3 regions of the Bacillus sp. CZDM1 genome follow, and region 3 is predicted to be linked to each of the others. Evidence: riboswitches for the same ligand, from Rfam matches in the RefSeq annotation. Region 3 holds a riboswitch; each other region holds the start of a gene.
The links. Region 3 has a riboswitch for thiamine pyrophosphate ahead of ACY3XC_RS16725 (YkoF family thiamine/hydroxymethylpyrimidine-binding protein). Riboswitches for the same ligand answer to the same signal wherever they lie in the genome.

Region 1 (8,129 bases), on a different contig from region 3:
GTTAAGCGTAATATACATAAGGCAGAGACACTCAGTTCAATATAGAAGAGCAGAAGGTCTATTATTAGTTAAAACTGTCATCCAGCATCACCCCCTTTCTGTTTGGGCGTGTGCAGACCCACCCTTGAGTTGGTGACAGGCACAAAATCCCACTAACTCATGACCAACCCGCCATCGACAAACAGTGTTTGTCCTGTCATAAATGAACTCCATTCGGATGCTAAGAACAGTACGGGACCAACGATATCGCTAGGAGTAGCGATTCTTCTTAGCGGGGTTTGCGCAATGATCATTTCCTTTACTTCTTCCTTTGTTTCACGGCTTGCATCGGTTGGATACACGATTCCAGGTGCAATACAATTAACTCTGATTCCAAAGGCACCTAATTCAACTGCTAAATTTCGGCTAAACCCAATTAATGCTGATTTAGCCGTAGTATAGTCATGATAAGGAACGATTGGCCGTTCCACCAAGTTGGTCACGATATTAACAATACTGCCTCTTGTTTGTTTTTTCATCAAAGGGATACCTTCCTGGCATACATAGTAGGCAGCCTTTAGTGCTCCATCGATTTGTTCTTGATAATCATCCCATTTTAGTTGCGAGAACATTTTTCGCTTATCCGGATTAAACACATATGGTTTAAAGGCATTATTTACGATTACATCTAATTTGCCAACTTCAAGCTCAATTTCCTCCATCATCCCTTTAACAGCAGACTCAGACGTTACATCTGCCTGAATCGCCCAAGCATCACCGCCAAGCTCAAGGCAGGAGGCAACGGTTTTTTCTGCAGCTTGCTGATTTTGAAGGTAATTCACAATAACGGTTGCTCCTTCTGCGGCAAAACCTCTAGCGATGGCAGCACCGATCCCCCTGCTCGAACCTGTTACCAAGACGGTTTTATGATCAAATTTCCTCATATACGGCCTGCCTCCTATTTCTGTTTAGGGATGAAGTCTTCAACGATCACATCTGCCATTTGTAAATCCTTTTGTATTAGTCCCAGCGTTTTATATGTATCAGCACCCTGCTGTAACACTTCTGCTTCTAAAGCGCCCAAACCTCTTACGCTGGTTGCCTCTGATATACTAGCTTGGTTTCGTAGTTGGATGATTTCTAAATTATGGTTTTTATCCTTGCCATCAATGGCATATTTAACGGCTAACTCAGCCGCATCCTCTGGCTGGTCGATCATCCACTCTGCACTCGTTTGATAGCCTTCTACAAACTTTTTCAGCAGGTCCTTTTTCTCGTTGTACGTTTGTTCCGTTACTACAAAGATATCACTAGGGACATTCAGATAATCTTTTACTTCCATTACATTTACATCGACAAGACCCTTTTCCTTTGCGGTCACCAAGCCAGTGTCGGTTGCAGCTGTAGCATCAACCTGACCTTGGATCAGCGGAGCAAAATTCAATAGACCCGTCTCAACAATCGTGACATCCTTTTCGGAAAGACCAGCTTGGTTTAACAGCACAAGCAGATTTTGTCTTGTCCCGCTTGAAAGGCTGTAGACGCCAATCTTTTTCCCCTTAAGATCCTCTGGTTTCAGGATATTGCTTCCCTTTAAAGAAACAACATTAAATACATTTTGCGGATAAATATTGTAAATAACCTTTAATTTTGCCCCTTGATTTAATGCAAAATAGAGCGACCCTGGATCTGTGAAAGCAATATCGGCCTGTCCTGAAAGTATATTTTTGATCGCGTCTCCTCCTCCGGCACCTGGGATGAATTCAACCTTCAACCCCTGATCCTTAAAGAAGTCTTTCTCCTCATTAACAAGCAAATTCGTTTGTTCTGAAATCGGCTGGCTCCAGCTTGCCACTGTTACGTTATCTAATTGTGTTTTTTTAGCGGCTTGCTTGTCAGTATTTTTTGACGCACAACCAACCAGCATCAATAGTGGAATAATGGCTGCGACAGTAATCATTGCTTTTAATTTCATTTGAAAAACTCCCCTCCTATGATTGTTTTTTATATCTCAATAATCTTTGTTCGATTAAATAAGTGATTTGATAAAGAAAAGTTCCAAGGATGGTGACCAATATCAATACCGAAAACATCAAGGGTGTGTCCATCATCCCTTGTGAAGCGATAATTAAGGCACCTAATCCCTCACTGCCGCCGATAAATTCACCAACTACGGCACCAACCACAGCAAGAATAGCTGCAACACGAAAACCAGCAATGATACTCGGCAATCCAGCCGGTATTTTTAGTTTAAATAGGATTTGCCATCTGTTTGCGCCAAGCACCCGAAACAGCTCAATTTTTTGTCGATCGGTGTATTGAATTGCTGTGACGGTATTTTCCATTAACGGGAAAAAACATATTAAAGCTGTGATTACGACCTTTGACGTCATCCCAAAACCAAACCAAAGAATAAATAGTGGTGCGAGGGCAAGCTTCGGAACAGCTTGACTAGCAATCACATAGGGAAATAATAGCTTGCGGAGGAACTCGACCTCCCCCATCAAAATCCCAGCGACCATTCCCAAACAACTCCCAAGAAACAATCCTATGACAATCTCAAGACTTGTTCGAATCAGATGCGGGGTATAATAACCACTTTTTAATCCTTCTAGAAGCGTGGTGACAACAACAGACGGGGCTGGAAGGATCAGTTCATTCATTTGCGAAGCAATTCCTTCCCAAATGAATAGAATCAAGATGAATAATAAACAGGAATAAATCGGTACTTTTTTCATCATTTTCCCCCACTAATGGCCGTACGAATCTGCAAGCATAATTGATTAAAAGGTTGAGAATATCTAATTTCAGCATCTTGACGTCCTTGTAAATCGACTGACAAATCATAAATAATTCTTCCTTTATCCATCACCGCAATCCGGTCCGACAAATAGACCGCTTCTGAAATATCATGAGTAACAAATAACACAGTCATTTGATGGAGTTCACAAAGCCGCAGGAGATCATTTTGAAGCTCTTCTCTTGTAATAGCGTCAAGAGCTGAAAACGGCTCGTCCAAATATAGCATGGACGGGGTTTGAATCAGCGCTCTGGCAATGGAAACACGACTCTGCTGCCCGCCAGAGAGCATAGTTGGAAATTCCTTTTTATAATTAGAAAGACCCATTAACGCTAAAAGTGTTTCCGCTGCTTCAACATCCTCTTTTGTCACTTTGCGTTTAAGAGAGACAGGTAAAAGGACATTTTCGATGACTGTTTTCCATTCCAATAGCGTTGGGGATTGAAAGACAAATCCTATTTTTTCTGAAGGCTTGATCGGCATACCTTGTAATTGAATGGAACCCTTGTCAGGGACCAATAAACCAGCAGCCAGCTTTAATAAAGTCGTTTTACCACAGCCGCTTTTCCCCAGTAAACTATGAAACTTGCCTTTTTCTAACTCTAAATTTACAGCATCGACAATCAAGTGCTTGTTTCCATAGCTGTAGTGAACATCCTGTAAACGCAAGAAACTCATTGCACACCCTCCTAATCGATATATGGAGCAAAATTTTCCGCATACTCTTCTGCTGACTGCTCAATATCAACGATTTGAACAAGATCAAGTAAATTAAAACGGCCGTCGTGATGCCAGCCTGGCTCAGGAGAAGTCATCTTTCCCAATGCACTGATCCTAGTGACACCAGACTTCCCTAACTCTCGAGCCCAGCGAAAAAGTTCTTTCGGTGCAGCTGCCACACCAACCGTCTGAAGAAACTGGCGATAGGGCTTGATGCTCGTCATAATCTCTTCTATTTCATTAAAAGCAATGACCTTCACGGCACGGTTCAAGCAGGTGGGAGTGAAAGGTGCATTCTCTTCATAAACAACAGTCCAATGATGGTCCATTTGCCCAAAGACTACTTTATTGGGACTTGTAAAGGCCGTTATTTCTTCTTGATTACGCCATTGCGTTACAGCTGTCATTTCTTCTAATGCAAGAGTCCGCCTTGGGTATCTCTTTTCAAAGCTTTCAAGTTCATGAGCCATATACTGGGCAAACTCAGCAGGTGAGACATTCCCCCCTTTTTGCACATAGAAAATATGGGGAGAATAACAGCCCTGCTGGTCAAATTGTATGATATCGAATGCTGCATGATGAGCCGTCGTTAAAGCCTTTCGTGAATCAAGGGCTGTGCTGCCGATGATTCCAAAACTCACTTTATGACCGAAGGGAAGAAAGCGAGTGGAGGCAGGAATTCTTCGACTCATCGATTCCAATGAATCATTACTTCCATAACCGACCACTACATCTGGTAACGCGAACATCTCCTTTTCTATGTCCTCGTCTCCTCCCTTCCACCAAACAACGGCGAAGCAATCAGCTAATTGAGGAGCAATTTCGACCAGTAACTGAGCAAACCAACCTGCAAACAACGGCTCAGAGCTTGATACCTTGCCAATGTTACCTGACTTCACCAATAAACCCGAAATCAGACTCCACAACGGGAGTGCCGGTACATTTCCAGCCCAAATATGGAGGATTAAATCAGGCCCAACAGCTTTGGAAAATCCTCTTTTTACCCGAGGCTGAAAATCATCCAGCAGCAAGGGATTACCTAAGTCCTCGACAACGAAACGCTGCAGCTCCTGCTTTCGAAATTTCTTCAAAAAGGAAGTGAAACCAAGTCGGATCATTTCTTCATCGTAACCTGTAACAATCGGTAACAGCTGTTCTGCTTTTTTTCTGAAAGGTGAATTCCTGTCTAGCATGACTTCGACAGCCTGGTCAATGATCGAAATAATCTCAGTGATGGTCATCGATTTCAGTACTTCTTCACTTGCTTTTTTAACCTTTTTCGCAACTTTTTGCATTTGAGAGGTAGACAGAAGGGGCGCTTCCACTTCAAGCTGCTGATTCTTTCCCTTAAAAATGAGAATTTTAGTTGCAATCACTTCTTCCCCGATATCAGGAAGATATCCGACTCTTTCTCTCATCGCAATGGTCCCTTCGCTGCTTGGATAAATTCCTCTACGGCAATGGAACAGCCCTTCGCTTCTGTTCCCTGCGCTCTGCCTAAGAGAAGAAATCCATCCTTTACTTTCATTCCTACGTCTTCAGTCAAAATCGTCGTGACAGAATTGAAGTTGGCAAGATCACAGTGCACGATCACTCCACGCTCCCCCTCGCTCACTTCCTCCCCCGTTAACGGATGAATAATTCTCGTTTTCAGCCAATGAGGACCCGATTTAATTGAAGGAACGTGTTCATTTCCTGAATCATACAGCTGTGAACTTAATTCGGTCATGCCATACATATTGATACAATCGATCCTAGGTACTCCTAGTAAACTCGAAATCTGATGATAAAAGTCATCTAAGTCCCATTCTTTTGATTGATTTTTAAATCCACCTGTATCTAAAACCCTGCTTCCCGGCGGCAATTGAAAATGGCGTCCCTGTTTTTCTAGTTCCTCAAGCAGATGAACAAAACTATACGACGCTCCTAATAAAGCATACGGCTCACCTGATCGCTCCGCCTGCTCCAATTCTTGTATGAGCAGAGTAAGGTTAATCCCATTTTCCGTTAATAGATACTGACTCTGTGCTGTTCCAAACTCCTGTTTTGCTAGGGCTAAGTACCGCGCTAATGAAGAGTTTGGCATTTCTTCTTCGGTTGGGAACAGAATACCCATGCGAAATTTCTCCATCCCGTACATAAAACGTTTTTTAAAATTCAGTCTCATCGAAGCATTCCATACTTGGAGCGTAGGATGAAAATGCTTCCCTTTTACGCCTTTTGTGGTGCCACTCGTCATAAAAAAGCGTTCAGCCTCTTCAGGTGGTATGCAGCTAAGCGGAACTTCTTTGAAAGCATTAATCGGCACTGCTGGAATATCCCTCCATGATTTAACCGTGCGAAGGGTTTTCCCTTTTTGCTGACAGAATTTCCGAAATGGAAGGTTATTGGTATATTGGTAGGCAAAGCTCTGTAAAGCCATTTGATTAAAATCTTCATCTCCAAGCGAGTCTGATTGAAGAATCGAAAGTAAATCGTTGATGATTTGCTGCTGTTCCATATAGGTAATTCCTTTCCAGTAGATTATTTCACTGACGTTCCATTTTGTGTAAAGATGGCAACCTTCTTCTTTAAGAAGATCGAAAGAATCATCCAGCCAATGAGTGCACCCGCAATCGAGCTAAAAATAAATAACGGAATAAATCCAAATACTGTTGCGTTTTGACCTAGTAGGAGTGTGGCAATCGGATAGGCTAGCATGGCTCCAATGATGCCCGTACCGATGACCTCACCGAAAAATGCCATGTAGATCTTTTTGGTTTTCATAAAGAGGAGCCCAGCCAATAAGGCACCAACCATACTGCCTGGGAAAGCAAAGATTGATCCAGTTCCCATAATATTTCGTAAGATTGAGACACCTAATGCCTGTGCGACTGCATAAATCGGGCCTAATAGAACGGCAGACAAAACATTCAAGAAATGCTGAATCGGAAACACTTTTGTGAAGCCAATCGGTATAAATAAGACATTACTAGAAAGTGTTCCAATCGCAATCAACATCGCGGTTAAAGTGAGTTTATGTGTTTTTCTCATAAAAAAAATCCCTCCAAGTTTTTAATATCAATGGGGGAAGTCAGGTTCATAGATATACCATTACCGGCAAAATGGCGGTAATCATGTATCCTTCACTTCCCTCCGCTAGTGCAATCCAGATCAGGTTCAGGGGTTTAAGACGATTCTGTCTAATCTCAGCCAATTCCGGCTCCCCCAGTGCAGGTATGTAATGGTTAATAAAATACTTACCTATAAACTTTCTAATACGTTTTTCCTTAAGGCTTTAGCCGCTTCTGTTACACCATCCGCATGGCTGATCGCAGTAATAACCGATACACCATCGGCACCTGCTTTGATAACAGCCCCGGCATTTTCCGCCGTTATTCCGCCAATTCCAACTATCGGAATGGTTACTTCTTTCATTCGCAATTCTTGGATTAGCTTCGTTCCGTTTGAGGGTTTGGCATCTTCCTTTGTTTTCGTCGGATAAACAGGACCGATTCCAAAATAATCGGCACCCCCTCCTAATGCGGCCATCGCCTCTTCATAGCTATGGACGGAAACACCAATGATTTTATCGCCAATTTTCTTTCTAACATTCACAACATCTTCATCTTCTTGACCAATATGCACTCCGTCCGCATTCAACGTAATGGCCAATTCGATATCATCATTAATAATGAAAGGAATTTGGTGCTCTTTGCAGATGTGCTGCAGTTCTTTGGCCAGTTCATATTTTGAAGCATCCGTTAACGCACCAATCCCCTTCTCGCGGAACTGAAAAAGTGTAATTCCACCTTCAATCGCTTCTTTTAAAACTTGGGCTGGTTTGCCTTTGCAATTTGGACTTCCCATTATAAAGTAAACCTTCAATGCTTCTCTGATGGATTCCTGATTGTTAATCATCATGGCTGCTCTCCTACCTATTCATTTCATTTCTTTTTCGATATGCCCAGTGATTGGTTGGTCCATGACCCTGACCAATTTGAAGTTGATCTTCAATCGCTGCCTGGATAAAATTCTTCGCCTTCGAAACCGCTTCACCAACAGGTAAACCTTTGGCAAGTTCTGCTGTGACAGCCGCTGAGAAAGTGCAGCCTGTACCGTGTGTGTTCTTTGTTTTCACTCTTGTACTTGTAAACGTTGTAAAATTCTTTCCATCAAACAATAAATCAGTCGATTCGTTCTGGTCTTCATCATGCCCGCCTTTGATAACCACATTCTTAACCCCTAGATTATAAAGTTTTTGAGCCGCTTCTCTCTTATCTTCCTCGGTACGAATGGAAAGATCGGTCAGAACTTCTGCCTCAGGAATATTCGGTGTAATCACCATCGCAAGTGGTAACAAATATTGTTTCAAGGCCGAAATGGCCTCGATTTGTAGCAGCGACGCGCCGCCCTTCGCAATCATAACAGGATCCACCACTACATTATTCCACTTATAGTAGTTGATTTTTTCTGAAACAGCTTTAATGATTTCAGCGTTAAACAGCATTCCTGTTTTAAGAGCATCCGTACCAATATCTTCCCCAATCGATTGTATTTGTTGAATGACTGCCTCAGGTGTCATCGGAAAGACAGCTTGGACCCCTAACGTATTTTGGGCCGTTACAGCTGTTAGAGCAGACATACCGAA
Region 2 (8,129 bases), on a different contig from region 3:
CCTCGCCTTTAAAGAACTTTTTACAAAGGAACCAGGTTCCAGTGGGACGGTTCGAGATCACGGAAAAGTCCATTTCTTAAAAACAAGTAGGCAATTACCTACCATAAGTAGATATCTGCCTTCTTTTACTTATTATATATTGATGAAAATTATCCTTCATTGTTCAAGTAACGACTTTTTTCAGTGGTCTCGGGCGGTTCTCTTGGCTCAAATCTGGTTAAACTCGAGACTCCCTGGGAACCATCAGAACCGCCCATGGTCTTCTTAATAAAGAACTATCAATCTTCGACAAATATCGGGGAGTGACAGGCACCATAGCCACCAGTCCTTTTAAACCAATACTTAATACATTGACCGTCATAAAGCAGCCTCCAACATAACATATTTTTCATTGCTATACATAATTGGAATCACACAAAAGAATTGAGGAAAAAGTAAACGTAGCTTATTTCTGAAGATTAATAAAAAGGAGTATTACAATACTAACTTTCTACAAAATAATTCAAAATCCTGCAAAATATTTTCAAAGAATAAAAAAATACTAAGAAGCAAAAAGGGCGGAAGCTGACAAAGCTGTTACTTTTAAATAAATGATTAATTGTGTATAATGGACATATAATAAAAAAGAGAAGTGCTTCTAACACTCCTCCATGCAGCCTATACCGTCAGGGTGATGGTTGTCTACGTTATTTTTTGTGTGAACCACCCTTTTGCTTGCTACGGCGCGGGGTGGTTTTCCTGTTTTCTAGTACGTTTTTCCGAAAGAAATTTGCACTCACTTCACGCACAATCCCCTTCAGAACTTCTCGTAAGATTTCAAGAAAAGTTTCCAGTATTATCACCCCCTTCCCCTATGAAGGAAAAGAAGATTGACAATCCGGCCACCCCAACAAATATTCAGCTGCGACTCCATTCTATCACTCTTTACCTATCTAACAACCTATCAATCTTCGACAAAAGTCGGGGAGTGACTGGCACCGAAATCAAATACCGGAGAGTGACAGGCACATAGATATTTATTGAATGGATACTAAAGTCAATTTTGTACCCCTTTTTCCTTCCAGTGTTAGTGTTGCTTTCTTTCCTTGATGATTAATTAATTCATTAATCATGTTGCCCGTTGCTTTTGCAGCATATGTAGTACCTTCAGCCGTGATAAATCGAAACGTTCCGTTATCATCTACCTTGCCTATTTGAGCTGTTATTATTATTTGATTGACAGTAGGTGCAGTAGTCGAAGGGATTTTGATGGTTTGTCCAATTTTCATCTTTGTTGGTTCCACTCCTGGATTTAGTTTTTGAATCTGTGAAACAGAGAACCCTAATGTTTTACCGATTTTTGTAAAAGTATCACCGCTCTTAATCACATAGGTGCCTGTGTTATTCAACGTATCATTAATGTTTTTGTTTGGTTCGTTATTCGTTAAATAGGTTTGACTAACAAATGCTATTTTGCCATTGAAATGAATCTTAGCCCAACCATTAGAAGTGGATATCATGGACACACGATCGTTTAATTTCAAAGAGCCAATGATAGCACTACTCGTAGAAGCTGCTTCTCTTACTCTCAACGATGTTGCCGTTACATACATGGTTTTAGTAGTTGGACTTGATTCAACCGCTTGTTTTGATGTAAGATAATCCGCACTCACAAAACAAACTCTTCCTTTAATCAAAATGCCAGCCCATCCGTCTTCTTCGAATACAAACTTAACCACATCACCTTTTTTATACTTTCCGATAATACTACTTTCAGTGGTCGGTTGGGATCGAATATTTAGTACAGTGGCGGTAACCATTCGATCTTCTACTTTTGGTAAGAGAATTTTCTTTCCGTTAATGGAAGTTAGGCCATTTGCATTTAATATTCCTTCTACTGTTACCCCATGTTTCGCAGCGATCGCTTCAATTTTTTCACCACTTCTTACCTGATAGGTATATTCTTCTATCACTGTTGCGGCACTCGAAGTAATCGAAGAGATACCAAGAACTACGGTAAAAATTCCCGTCACGACCAATCTTTTTACTGGATTTTTTTGAATCCATTGGCTCACCTGTGCTACATATGTATTCCAATTGGCACGAATATCATTTAAGAATCCTTTAACATCTAAGACATTCCGGATATCAAAATGATTTACGCTCTTGTAATATTCCCGTTTTTCCATCCTTGAAGTGAAAACTGGTAAATTTTTGGGTTGCTTGCCTTTTCCATGCGCTTCTTTCCTGCTTACCTTTAATTCCCCATTTAAAAATATCTCTGTAGTCAAAATTACCGCTTCTCCTATTCTCTCTAAGATGAAAGTCATCCATAATATTTCCTATAAACGATTCGATGGTTTATAAAATTTTTTGTCCCTTTTTGTCAAAAAAAGTAGAAATTAGTTTAATATGGTCCCACTTCCATATTTATGATGAATATCCCGACTTTTATGCAAATATATAATTGGAATTTTAGGATTCTAGGAGTACTTTCTAATTCTAATAGGTGAACGATTCATCAAGCATCACAAGTTGATATGTTACAATAACTGCGAAAAAAAGCTTTCAATAACAGCGTTATCCCAACAGTTAGCCTTTTGTGTCATACTTGATATGAAGTGTAGCTCCTTACTTAGATTGAGATACATGTGTGATCTGTAAACACTTCCTTGGTCGCTATGGATCAGAACGCCCTCCAATGTATCCAATTTTCGCTTTTTCTGTGCTGCCTTGAAGGTGGCTTTTATCCGTTCCTTATTAGGGCTTGAACTTATTTCAAAGCCAATCACTTCACGGTTAAATAAATCTATTACCGCAGAAATATACAACGAAAAACGAATCCAGCATAGAATGGGATTCGTTCCTAAAATGTTTTATTTAAATTACCAAAATGCATCATAAATATCGAATTTATTGATGTCTATTTTTTGGGCGCTTGACCACAGGCACCCATATGTTAATCGCGAACATCTGTAACTGGAAAAAAGGGGAATTCCTGAGCTAGATAAAACGATAGACCCGTTAGTACAACAAAATAACCAACAAAGACAACATCAACTTTCGAAAACCCTATTTTGTAATAAAATGTGCGTTCCTTTGAGTAATCAAACCTCTTTGCTTCCATAGCGACGGCTATACGAAAAGCTCTCCGGATGCATTGAGACAGCAATGGAATCGAAGTGATTTTGAATAGGTGAAAAAGACCATTCATTCCAGCACCGGTTCTCACTCCTCTCACTTTTTGAGCACTGCGAATATGTTGAAATTCTTCGATCATGATCGGCATTAAGCGAATTCCAGCCATAAAACTATAGGAATATTTTGGATTAAGCTTTAACTGCTGCATCATCGAATAAAATAAATACACGGGCCTTGTTGTAAGGGCAAACGTTAAGCCCAGCAGTGCATAGGTTAAAGCCCTGAATCCCAAGTGAATTCCTCGAAATAAACTTTCTTCTGTTACATGGACGAGACCCCATCTGAAAATAGTAGTATCCCCTTTACCAAAAAAGATCATCGAGGTGGTCGTCGAGATGAAAATAAATAGGAACGGTATCGAGAATAGCAAAATTCGCTTATATGGATGACCTGTAAAAAATACAAATAGGATCATTGTCACAATGGTAAAAAGAATCATCTGATTAAGGTTATGAATAAAAATCACCAGGATAAACAAGAAAATCATTGTCAGGAGCTTCAGACTTGGATTGATTTTATGAAGCCATGTTTCTCTGAAATCAAATGTAGTGTGCATAAGCTGCTTGGTCCTTCCCCTGATGTACATGTTCGTTTTTCCAATCTTTGACGACCTTACCGTTATCAATCTCCCAAACTCTTGTCGCGAAACGCTTAACGATTTCCGAATCATGCGTGACCATGATGATGATGCACCCTTTTTGCCGTTCCCTCTCTAACAACTCAAGCAGATGGAATGTATTCTTGGAATCCTGCCCAAACGTAGGCTCATCCAAGAGCAAAAGCTTTGGATTTTCTACAAATGCAGTCGCCACACTCAGTCGGCGTTTTTGCCCTATTGAAAGATGATAGGGATGGTGGTTCTGTTTTTTTGATAATCCAAATATGGCTAACAGCTCATCCACCCTCTCTTTAATGATCGAGGGTTCTTCCTTTTTCACAGTGAGAGCATAGGAGATTTCTTCATAAACAGAGTTTGTGACAAATTGATATTCAGGATTTTGAAAGACAAAATAAGCTTCCTTTTGGAGTTGTTTGATATTCTGTATAATTTCTCCATTCAATACATAGGTTCCCGACGTTTTCAGAAGCTGCATCAATGATAATAGCAAGGTACTTTTTCCTGCTCCATTATCACCAACCACCGTGATCCATTCCCCCGATTGAGCAGAAGCGTGATCAAGTTGAACTTTTATTTCTTTTTTCCGGTACCCCTTAAAGTCCTCTAAAATCAGCGAGTGGTTGTAACCGTGTCCAGTATTCGATTCGAAAGACAATTTGTAATCATCCCAAACCCCAGGGTACCAGATACCATATTCTTGTAGTTGTTTACGATAAGAGGAAAACACGGTTTTCACATCATCATCTGCAATGATCACCCCGTCATAATTAAAAACAATGACACGATCTATAAAATCCAAAATGTGATCAATCTTGTGTTCGACAATAATCACCGTTTTATCTTTAGCGACACTCTTTACACTATCCCAAATTTGTTTCGTGCCTTCTTCATCAATCAGCGCTGTTGGTTCATCTAAGAATAAACATTCAGGATTGAGTGCTAATACGGATGCAAGCGCAAGTCGCTGCTTCATGCCTCCAGATAGAGATTGGATAGAAGAATGATAGAGGTCCAATCGCAGCCCGACAGCGGACAATAATTCTTCAATCCTATCAGGCATTTCACCTCTTGGCACAGTAAGATTTTCTAATACAAATGCAAGCTCTTCATCGACATATGGCATACAAAATTGTGAATCCGGATCCTGGAACACATAGCCCCAGGATTCGGGATAGTGAATATTTCTATACTTGATCGGTACTTCTATAGACTTTGGAATTAATCCTGAAAGTGTTTGTAAAAGAGTTGACTTACCGCATCCAGAAGGTCCGAGTAATAAGACCTTCTCACCTTTTTTAATGGTAATGGATAAATCTTTGAACAGCAGGTTGTCGTCTCCCGGAAACTTTAATCTAAGCTGTTCGACCATCGCTATATTTGTCATGTCTTCACCCCTGATTATTGATTTAAGGCGTCGTAATCTTCTTTGGAAGCAGGACGAAGTAAATTGGTAACACCTGTAGCCTCTAGTGCCTTCGCAATGCCAAATGCCATAAACCCAGTAAAGATAACGGACCCAATCAACCTGAAACCAATGAGCAGCATCAAGTTCCATGTTGACAAATCACCCATATATCCTTTGTAGTAATCCATAAATAGGGACCCAACTGCCGCACCAATTCCAGCTAAGCTAACAACTAGTAAATCAAAGCGCTTATACCTAAAAGCCATTATGACAAGTTCAGCAAACAACCCCTGTACAACACCATACAAAAGAACCTCCAGTCCAAATTCAGACCCCATTAGAAACTCTCCAGAAGAAGCCGCAACTTCCGCAAGAAATGCCACACCAGCTTTGCGTATGATTAAGAACGCAACGGTCGCAGCAATAAACCACATTCCGTAAATCAGCTGGTCAATATGTAATCCAAATGGTTTTACTGCGTAATAAAGCGGTCCCCAAATTTTGTAAACAATCCCAAATGCGATGGATATCACGATGGTTACTAAAATGTCCGTTAACTTTAACCCTTTTTTCATTGTTTCATTCTCCTTTTTTAGCAAAGGGGAGAACTCATTCCCCTTTGCGAACATGATCTTTCCCTTATTAGCTAATATTAAGTTGTTCTTGGGAATTCACTTCAATGGGCCATTTTTCGAATGTATAAGCCATTTCCCAGAATAAGTATTCGTATTGACAGCTAATTAAGAAATGATCAATCATTCGACTTTTTTCTTTTTCGGAAGCGGTTTTTGCTAGCTCATCTAGACGATCCAATTGCTCCTGAACCAATTCGCCAAACCATTCTCCACCATAGGCCGCAATCCATTCCTGATAGATCGGTTCATCCGGTGTCGCCCCTTTTAACTGCTGACCGATATCATAATAAATCCAGTAGCATGGTAGAATAGCGGCGATAATCTCTCCTAAACTTCCAGATGCCCCAACGCGATATAGATGGGAAGTATAGGCATAAGCCGTTGGTGCAGGCTGGAAGTTTGCAAGCTCCTCTGATGTAACGTGCAGTTGTTTGATGAATTTCTCATGTAAGCTTAACTCTGCTTGTGAAGTGCCTTGCGCATGAGCAGCCATTCTTGCTGTAGTATTTAAATCTTCTGCTCTCGAAGCACCAATCGCTTGAACACGAGCAAAGTGTGATAAATAATAGGAATCTTGTAATACGTAATAGCGGAAACTTTGTAAATCTAATTTTCCACTAGCAATTCCTTGAACAAATGGGTGTTCTAGATTCGCATCCCATATCGGAGCTGCTTTATCTCGTAGAATTTCAGTAAATGTAGACATACGATACCTCCATTTAATTAATTGCTTAGTTTTCACGTTTAATTGTCGTTTTCAAAAACATACATTTAATACTTTGTTAGATTGATTGTAAATACATCCTTGTTTGCCGGCAGCGGACGTATTTTTCCAATAAAAAAACCACTTTCTGTTGGAAGAAAGTGGTTGTATCGGAACGTGATTGAAACATAAGGAGTTCCCGTTACACCACTTCCCTACGCTGGTTTGATCCAGATCAGGTTCTAAGAGTCTTAAAGTTTCACTTTAATCTCAGCCTTCTTAAAAGGCACCCCTAGTGGTATTTTTTATGAAATTAGTATTCAGATTATTATGTTATCACTATCCACAAGATTGTCAAACATTTTATTCAGTAAAAATTGATTCAAGGCTTTGTGGGAGTTTTTTTGTGTAAGAGCCAGCGAACAAAAACCCAAGACCCTTGGGAGTGACACCGATATTTTCAAATCCTTAAGTCTTTCGTCAAATAACGATTTAATACTTCTCAACTAAACGTTTAATTAAAAGTGCCGCGAACCCTTTTGAAAAACGAACTTTAGCCTCATTTCAAGAGAATTTCTTGTCGAGGAAAAGTTTTGGTTTCTTCTAGAATACTTCAAAGATAGCCAATAAAAGTTGCTTGTTACAATTAACGACGGGGTGTTCCAGAATGTCATAGTATTATCTAATACACCAGGCACCGATATTTCGACGGGATGAACACCCAGATTAACCGTGCCTACATCGGTCCCCAACCGATAAGTACCGCGATTGTGAGCATGACAATAGCGATTCCACACCATATGATGAATAATGGGAGCATCCATTTTGCCCATTTTATCCAAGATACACCGGCGACAGCTAGACTCGCCATTAGTGTTCCTGATGTTGGGAAAATACTGTTTGTAAAGCCATCTCCAAATTGGAATGCTTGTACAGCAACCTGCCTTGTAATCCCAATCATGTCTGCCAATGGGGATAAAATCGGCATGGCGATCATAGCTTGACCACTACCCGAAGGGACAAGAAAATTAAGAACAGCGTTTGCGGCAAACATGCCCAGTGCAGCCAATACCGGAGGCATATTCTCTAATGGAGCTGCAAGGGCATTTACAGCCGTATCCAAAATCTTCGCATTTTCCATGATAATGAGTACAGCTCTAGCTACACCTATAATTAACGCACCATATACAAGTTTTTGGCATCCTTCTAAAAAGGTGACGGCGATTTTATTGTAATTCATTCCCGCAATCACACCGGAACCAAGCCCAATCACAATAAAAAACGCTGCCATATGATCAATACTCCATTTAAATTCGATAGTTGCATAGACAAAGAATGCCAACGCTAGTCCTACAAAACTTAAAATTGTTTTATGTCGGGAAGTAAACGGTGCTTGTAATTCTTCTTTCGAACCACCGGAGCTTTCCAACACGCCAATTAAACTTTTTGAGGGATCCGCCAACACTTTTTTGGCATATCTCCATGTATATAAAATTGTCACTGCAACAATAATAACGAACGTGATAATTCGAAGCGTCATTCCTGAAAATAACGGAAGACCGGCAATTGATTGAGCAACTCCAACCG
Region 3 (8,129 bases):
ATCATCAAGCTTATGTTCAACAACAATCAGAGTAAACGGGCGCTCTTTCTTTAAACGAGCGATGGTCTCTACCAGGTCTGAGCTTGACAGCGGGTCTAGGTTAGCCGTCGGTTCATCAAGGATGATAACCTCAGGCTGGAGAACCAAGACACAAGCAATCGCCAGCTTCTGCTTTTGCCCTCCAGAGAGGGTATGAATGGTGGTCTTTTTTTCAGCCTGCAAGCCGACCAATTCTAGTGCATGATCAATCTTTGCTTCCATCTCTGCCCGTGGTACATGGAAATTCTCCAAGCCAAACGCTACTTCCTCCTCAACGGTCAGCATGCAGAATTGACTTTCTGGGTCTTGAAACACAATCCCTATTTTTTGGTTGAGCTCACCGGGTTTAAAATCATCCAGATTCTTGCTCTCAAAAGTGATGCTCCCCTTTATAACCCCATCCACTGCTTCTGGATATAACTTGTTGAGACAATAGGCTAGCGTACTTTTTCCAGAACCGCTTGGACCTAATAACAGCAGGGATTGATTTTTTTCAATCGAAAAGGTTAGGTCTGTAAAAATATCGCCCTCTTCATAGCTGAATCCCAGTCCCTCTGCCTTAATCTGCTCATACGGTGACATTGCGCTTGTGTTCCTTTCCTAATGGGAAACTGTTTAAGGCTCCTGTTCTAGCAAGACCTTCACTTAAATACTTTCCAAGTAATCCGGCGAGCAGTGCTCCGCTCACAAGACGGAAAAAGAACATCGCAGTCACATAACCTAGCGACAGAGCGGCATATCCTGAGACATAAAAGCCCCAAGCAAAGCTAAATACGGATGAACCCATCCCTGCTGCCATCAATACCCAGGTAGAATAATTCTTCCACCTTGTTGCGGCAAAGACAGCTTCCGCACCTAAACCTTGAATCATACCGGAGATGATCAACTGTGGTCCAACGGCGTTTCCAAGCATAACTTCCACTGTAGCAGCGACTGTTTCTGATAGAAAAGCAGCACCCGGCTTGCGGATGATATAGGCAGCAATGATCGAAACGATAAACCAAATTCCAAAAATAATATCATAGCCAATCAAACCAAATAGGCCGAAAAGGACATTCCCCAGTTGGAGAAATAACAAATAGACGACAGCAAAAACAACGGCTAGTACGGATAAAACAATAACCTCACGGAGTTTCCATTTTGCGAGCATTTATTTATCCCCCTTTTTTGAAGGGCTGTTCGCAGACATCACAACCGTCATCACAATATGAGTAGAATCGCTATCGTGCGCGCCCTGGAAAGCATCCTCTAACGTTTTAAAAACCTTGTTTGCATCGCCATCAAGTCTTGAGGCATAGTGAACACCTTTTGTAAAAGTCCCCTGTCCTTGAGCAAGTTTACACTGATCCATAATCACATTCATATATGTAGGAATACCCATTGGGTATAGCGCAAATTGAACTGCAACCTCTTGCTGGATCTGCAGCGATTTTTCCTCATTTAATCGATCAGCGTTTTCTGAAAGATAAACATCGCCTGCAGAATCTCCCGGACAGCCATTTGAAAAGGTGGCTTGCAGCACAACATGATCACCGTTTTTTGTCGACTCTAGGAAAATCGCTTTTACGACATCAAATACATGCTCGGATCTGCCTCTTACACATGTACTCACATCGTCCGACTCCATCCAAACCTTTGAAGTATCCACTTCTTCTAATGCTGATAGAATAATATCTACGAAGCTATCAGACATCGGATAAATCGAAAAACGCGCTCCTGTGATTTCACTTGTTCCACAAAAATTAGTCATAATACAATACCCCCATTGAATTTTTGGCAACAAAAAAACTGCATCCCATGGGAATGCAGTCGAATCATATCCGTAGCCAAATATCAAGATAAGCTTCTCCTGCACTTCCCCACGCTAGTATTATCTAGATCGGGTCATAAGGGTCGGACAAACGTCCTCTCAGCCAAAAAGCTCCCCTAGTGCAAAAACCGTATGCAATTTTAAATGTTGGCTTAATCTTATGATAAATTTTCCATCTTGTAAAGGAAGTTGTTTTGCGGTGCCTGTCACCGCTCGTGGACACTGTCCACCTCAGGCGGACAGTGTCGTATCTTGTTTTTCCTGTCGAAATTCTATATTCTTTGCAATGCAAACCCTTTCATAAAATTACATTTTTCACATAAAACATGCGTTATAGTGAACATGTATCTATTATTAGGAGGGGATTTTTTGAAAGGGAAACGTTTTTTGTCGGTTTTATCCACAACTTTCATTGCTGCTAGTTTATAATACGCCGTGACGGATACACGGATGAGGAAGCCCTTGCACAATTTGAACGTCTTCCTAATTATGTAAAGCGCGGATTACAGGGTTATATTGATGGAATCAACCATTACATAGAAACCACACCAGCTGCTGCACTGCCACCAGAATTCCAGGGGCAAAAACCAACAAAATGGACCATTGTCGATTCTCTTAAAGTCCAACAGTTAATGGTGCGGAGATTTGGAGAGAGCGGGGGCGGAGAACTTGGAAAGGCTAATCAATTAATCAAGTTACAGTCGAAATTTGGCCTAGAACAAGGGTTGAAAGCATTCGAAACCATTAATTTAAAGAACGACCCAAGCGCCCTTGTCTCTCTTCACACCACTACAGATAAAGGTGTTAAAAAGGCTAGTAAGCTAGATACAACAAACTTCCCGAACAGTGAGGCAGTGGCGAAGCAACTAGAACAGGAACAGCAAATGAAACTGGATATTGAAAAAGCGTTTGGTTTCCCTCACAAAGGGGGCAGTAACGCCTGGGTTGTCAGTCCCTCACGAAGTGCATCAGGTGGTACCCTGTTACTTGGCGGACCACAAATGGGCTTTTCTGCTCCACAGATTTCCCACGAAGTAAGCATTCATGGCGCGGGCTACAATTCAGTGGGAATGGCCTTTGCTGGCGCTGACCAATTCCTTTGATCGGACGTGGGAATGACTTTGCCTGGACCACTACAACTGGAATGGGGGATCAAATCGACACCTTTGTTTTAAAAATTAATCCTGCGAATCCTGAACAATATTGGCATAAAGGAAAATGGGTCAATTTTGAAGTTCGGATCGAAACAATAAAAGTTGCTGGTGGAACTGTAATTGACTATCCTATATACCGAAGCATCTACGGTCCTGTAGTTCATAAAGATACTCAAACAGCCTACACCCAGAAACGTGCTCACTGGGCCAGGAAATCGAAGCAATGATTGGCTTCTACGACTTTAACAGAGCAAGCAATATCAAACAATTTGAAGAGGCCGCTAAAAAAATTCCAACCTCCCATAACTTCTTATATTCTGACCAGCAAGGTAACTTCGGTTACTGGATTACAGGACAAAATGCATTACGAGCCGAAGAAACAGATAACCGCCTCCCAATGCTCGGGGATGGTTCACAGGACTGGCAGGGAATTGCTCCTTTTGAATCTAATACACAAGCCATTAATCCTGCTCAAGGATATGTGGCAAACTGGAACAATAAGCCTAGTGCCGAATGGGAGTATACGGAATCTTTATTTGGACCAACCCATCGCGTTGGATTTATCCTTGACCAGCTTGACTCGCTTAATAAAGTATCATGGTCGGATATGGAGGAAATTAACAAAAGGGCCGGGCACATCGAATTAAATGCCTATTTCTTTAAAGATTTACTTTTATCAAAAATAAACAATGACCAGGAACTTCCGGAGGACGTAAAGAATGCAGCGGACATCTTAGCAAATTGGAACATGTATCAATGGGATGAAAATAATGATGGGCTATACGATGACCCGGGGCTGACGATCTTCCGCAGCTGGTTCGATAATGTGAAATCGACTGTATTTATCCAATTGAATGGAATCGGCGGGAACTCGAATGATTTACTATACCATGTCCTCAATGCTAATAAGGAAGATCTTAAGACCAAGTATGCATTCCTTGGTGACTTAGACCTATACCAAATTGTTCTAAACAGCCTTGAGCATGCTGTACAAGGTAAAAACTTGGAGGATTGGCGGACACCTATTTCAAAAATCAACTTTCAGCAGCTTGGTGCAATAGGAGTTGCCCCAATCCCTAATATGAACCGAGGCACCTATAACCAAATCGTTGAGTTTTCAAAATCCAATACGAAAAGCGTTAACATCATGCCTCCGGGTCAAAGCGGCAACCCGTTTTCACCACACTTCGATGACCAAAGATTATTATTTGCCAACTGGGAATATAAACCGATGGTATTAGACATTTTAAAATCGAATAAAAAATAATGTTAGCCCCCTTCACAACATTCCGAAGGGGGCTTTGTAATTCAATTGTCTATCTCTATTTATTTTTACTCTTATCAATGTATTTCCAAAATTCCTTTGCTACTGCTTGATATCCTTCTAAACTAAGATGAATATCAGCTGGGTTTGGCAGATAAGTTGGGTAGTCCTTTGCTATGATGTTAGCAGTAGGTACAAAGGTATCACCATTTACAATGGCTGTATGCTCAATGGCACCATTAAAGGTATCTAATATAGGTAATAAAACTTCTTGACCTGGCATATATGGCAGGACATTGAAATAACCCATTACATATACTTTCGCATTAGGATTTAATTCATCAATTGTTTCTAAAATTATATCTATATTATCTGCTATACTGCCAATTGTAGCTGGTACATTGGCTGGATCTTTTTTAACTACTGGCAGCAAATCATTTCCACCAATATCAATGGTAATGAACTCGGCCTCACTAATTCTTTCTCTTACATTATCTTTATTCTTTTCAAGGTCTTTTAACACATGTTCCGTTCTATACCCACCTACAGCAAAATTGTCAAAATTAACCGTGTACTGCGATTGTTCAAAACGTTTAGCTAGGTAATCAGGGTATCCAAAATCTTTTTTTCCAAAAGGTGTAGCTCCTGCCGCTAGTGAATCCCCTAACGCAACATAGTCAATTGTTTTTTTCTCAGGACCTTTTGCCAACGCGGAAACCGGTAAGGATGCTACTAAAACACCTACTAACAATAAACTCTTAAACTTCTTACTAATTCTCATTATACTACCCCTCCGTTCTTTATAACGCTCACATAAATCATAACAGAGAGATTACTAGTCCACAACATTCATAATATTACATATTTATACAAAAAGAACTAATAGATAAGTCGAATATTCAATTAAAATATAAAAAGCTGATCAAATTCACTTTCCATGAATTTGATCAGCTCTGAAAATCCTACTATTCAAGATTTCTTATTACATATTATTTTAATGTAATATTTCTTCTCTTAACAAAGTATAAAACACTACCAGCTAAAAGTAACATTAATCCTACAAGTAAATTGTTAAAGTTGTTGTTGCTGTGTTCGGAAGTTTAATTTCCTTTTGTTGGGATCCTTTTAAAATCTGGAGTAACCTCGAATACACCGAATGTACCGAAGTAATCTGTATTAGCAGAAATTTCGCCATTATTGTATTCCCCGCCGATTAGCTCCCAGTTCTTTTTTGCTTCATTCCAATAGTAAACTTTTACACTTTCAGGATATTTAACTTGTTCGGGATCACCCTTAAACGTAAGTTTAACTTTTTCATTGAACTTATGATACTCTTTGCCATCGACTTCAATTGTAAAGTCATAAGCAGCTAATGCGCCTTTTTCTTGCTTTTTCTTAATAAGAAGATCAAGATTTTCTGCAATTGGCAGCATAGAAGCGGGAATTTGTACATTTATATTTCCATTGCTTACCACAACCACTGCACTAGCATTTTTTAAAGCTTGAATTTGTGCTTTAGTAAGTGTTAAAGTTGCCTTTGTTTTATTATCAACTTCAACAATAACTACTGTTTTATCTTCAAGTTTTTCAAGTGCATTTTCACTTATTGTATACTTGTTCCCTTTTTTAATTACTGGAACTTTAATTTCTACTGGTTCTACATCTTTCACATCAACAATTCGACCTTCGATTTCAGTTGGAATTCCTTCGCTTCCAATACTTACTAAATGGTCTCGTAAGTTTTCCCAATCTGAAAGACCAAGGTCAGTTACACGTCCCTCAGCATAAGCTTTTGCGAAGACATCATAACCGTCTCCACCTTTTGCTGTAAATGCGTTAGTTGCAATAATGTACTTTTCACTATCTTGAACTTCTACATACTTACCAGCTTCATTTAGATAAGATACAGAAACAATACGTTGTTTAGATGGTTTTGACATATCATAAACGACTTTACCACCGGCTACATGTAGGAATCCGCCATTTTCTGCTGGGTATTGAGAAAGAGAAATTTCAAATGCCGCTTTTAACTCAGCACCTGTTACTTCCATTGTTGCAAGAGTATTGTTAAATGGAAGTACTGTGATTACCTCACCAACCGTGATTGGTCCTTCTGGGATTGAGGCACGGATACCGCCACCATTTTGTAATGCCATGATTACATTCTTACCAGTGAATGATTTTGCCTTCTTCAGCATTCCATCTGTAATTAAGTTACCTAGAATTGTTTCATTTTTACGTACACTTGGTTTAGTATTGTCACCATTCGTACGAGGAGATTCCAATGTTATTGGAGTAGTTACACCAATTTCTGTACTAGATACTAAAGTTACTCGATCTTGATATGGTTTTAATACTTCCACTGCTTCAGAATCAGCAGCTATAACTTTTGGATCGATTGCAATTAGTTTACCATTATGAGCATCTACAACACCATTATCATCAAACTCAACATTTAATACACCAAGATTGCTGTTTGAGTTACCTGTTTGAACGATCACAGTAGGAGTTGTATCTTTGGCAACAACAACTGGTTTTGTTAATGTTGTATGGCTATGTCCGCCCACAATCACGTCAATGCCTTCTACCTGTTCTGCAAGGATCAAGTCATTATCGATAGCTACATTGTCGTCATAACCAATATGAGTTAATGCAACAATACGCTCAATACCTTGTCCTTCTAGTGCTTCCACTGCTTTTTTCGCTTCATCAATATAATTTTGAAATTCAACAGTACCTGGACTTGAGATATCTGCTGTCTCTTCCGTTGTTAAACCGAAAATACCGACTTTTTCACCATTTACTTCTTTAATGATTCCATTGTAGATTTGACCATTTTCAATATCTGTCACAATTGAATCATTGAATACCCCATCGAATTTTGCATCTTTTGAAAAGTCAACATTTGCACTTACAAATGGGAAATTAGCTCCCTTAATAAAGTCAACCAATTTTTGATGTCCTTGAGCAGAAGAACCTAAGTCAAATTCGTGGTTACCAAAGGTCATCGCATCAAATTTCATCAGGTTCATCATATCTAAGTCTGCTTTTCCTTGGAATTCATTGAAGAACAATGTTCCAGTAAATGCATCCCCAGCATGAAGAAGAAGTGCTCCAGGATTTGTACCTCTTACATCCTTCACAGCTGTTACGGTTCTAGGCATGTTTTCTAAAGCTGCGTGTGTATCATTCGTATGAATAATTGATAAATCAGGGAAATCAACTTGAACTAATACAGGGTCATGGTCTGATGCTTGTCCCTGTGCTTCCGTGAAATTAGCATTAATATGAATCATATCAACTGCAGTGTTTGGTACGAGATTATTTGAAACTAGAATATGGTCTAATACTTGGTTGTTACCTTGGAAGAAGTAAGAGAAACGGTCTTTAGCAGGAACTTTATCAACCATATTTGTTAAAACACCGCCCTTAAGTGTTTCAAGAACTGGTGTGAATTCAAAATCATTCATATCTCCAGCAACAACTACATTCAGAGCAGGATTTTGTGCAAGACCTGCTTTAATAAAGCTGTTAATTTCCTGGGCCAATTTTAGACGTTGAACTTCTGAGTTTAATTTAGGCGGCTGGCTCGATCCCCATAGAGATTCATCTCCACCCTTAGAGTTCAAGTGATTACCAATCACAACGACACGTTGACCTTGGAACTCGAATTCTGCAGCGATAGGTTTACGCGTTCCGGCGAATATATCAGGATTGATTACGCCTGGGTTAAGTTTTAAGTTACCATTTTCAGTCCATCCGTTTGCTTGAGTTGCTTCACCTTTTGTTCCTTTAACCAATGTAACACGTTCTGGATTATAAAGGTATCCAACACGAATATTACCACCAGGGGCACCACCGT

Region 1: linked by a shared signal. The riboswitch ahead of thiW (energy coupling factor transporter S component ThiW) and the one ahead of ACY3XC_RS16725 (YkoF family thiamine/hydroxymethylpyrimidine-binding protein) in region 3 are both predicted to bind thiamine pyrophosphate.
Region 2: linked by a shared signal. The riboswitch ahead of tenA (thiaminase II) and the one ahead of ACY3XC_RS16725 (YkoF family thiamine/hydroxymethylpyrimidine-binding protein) in region 3 are both predicted to bind thiamine pyrophosphate.

The regions. Positions count from the first base shown of each region.
Region 1 is NZ_JBUESO010000002.1:542,105-550,233, forward strand. It holds gene ACY3XC_RS07135 (3-oxoacyl-ACP reductase) at 153-923, opposite strand; gene ACY3XC_RS07140 (ABC transporter substrate-binding protein) at 938-1,954, opposite strand; gene ACY3XC_RS07145 (ABC transporter permease) at 1,971-2,720, opposite strand; gene ACY3XC_RS07150 (ABC transporter ATP-binding protein) at 2,717-3,457, opposite strand; gene ACY3XC_RS07155 (acyl-CoA reductase) at 3,469-4,917, opposite strand; gene ACY3XC_RS07160 (LuxE/PaaK family acyltransferase) at 4,914-5,999, opposite strand; gene thiW (energy coupling factor transporter S component ThiW) at 6,023-6,532, opposite strand; TPP riboswitch at 6,613-6,718, opposite strand; gene thiE (thiamine phosphate synthase) at 6,743-7,402, opposite strand; gene thiD (bifunctional hydroxymethylpyrimidine kinase/phosphomethylpyrimidine kinase) at 7,413-8,129, opposite strand, start outside.
Region 2 is NZ_JBUESO010000006.1:6,503-14,631, forward strand. It holds gene ACY3XC_RS14915 (LysM peptidoglycan-binding domain-containing protein) at 1,017-2,270, opposite strand; gene ACY3XC_RS14920 (transposase) at 2,523-2,810, opposite strand; gene ACY3XC_RS14925 (energy-coupling factor transporter transmembrane component T family protein) at 2,939-3,736, opposite strand; gene ACY3XC_RS14930 (ABC transporter ATP-binding protein) at 3,720-5,183, opposite strand; gene ACY3XC_RS14935 (ECF transporter S component) at 5,198-5,779, opposite strand; gene tenA (thiaminase II) at 5,847-6,545, opposite strand; TPP riboswitch at 6,738-6,846, opposite strand; gene ACY3XC_RS14945 (YfcC family protein) at 7,279-8,129, opposite strand, start outside.
Region 3 is NZ_JBUESO010000007.1:8,324-16,452, forward strand. It holds gene ACY3XC_RS16715 (ABC transporter ATP-binding protein) at 1-621, opposite strand, end outside; gene ACY3XC_RS16720 (ECF transporter S component) at 608-1,189, opposite strand; gene ACY3XC_RS16725 (YkoF family thiamine/hydroxymethylpyrimidine-binding protein) at 1,190-1,792, opposite strand; TPP riboswitch at 1,879-1,977, opposite strand; gene ACY3XC_RS16730 (penicillin acylase family protein) at 2,278-2,952, shown strand; gene ACY3XC_RS16735 (penicillin acylase family protein) at 2,949-3,230, shown strand; gene ACY3XC_RS16740 (penicillin acylase family protein) at 3,227-4,270, shown strand; gene ACY3XC_RS16745 (SGNH/GDSL hydrolase family protein) at 4,326-5,048, opposite strand; partial or broken gene ACY3XC_RS16750 (LPXTG cell wall anchor domain-containing protein) at 5,257-5,349, opposite strand; gene ACY3XC_RS16755 (5'-nucleotidase C-terminal domain-containing protein) at 5,368-8,129, opposite strand, start outside.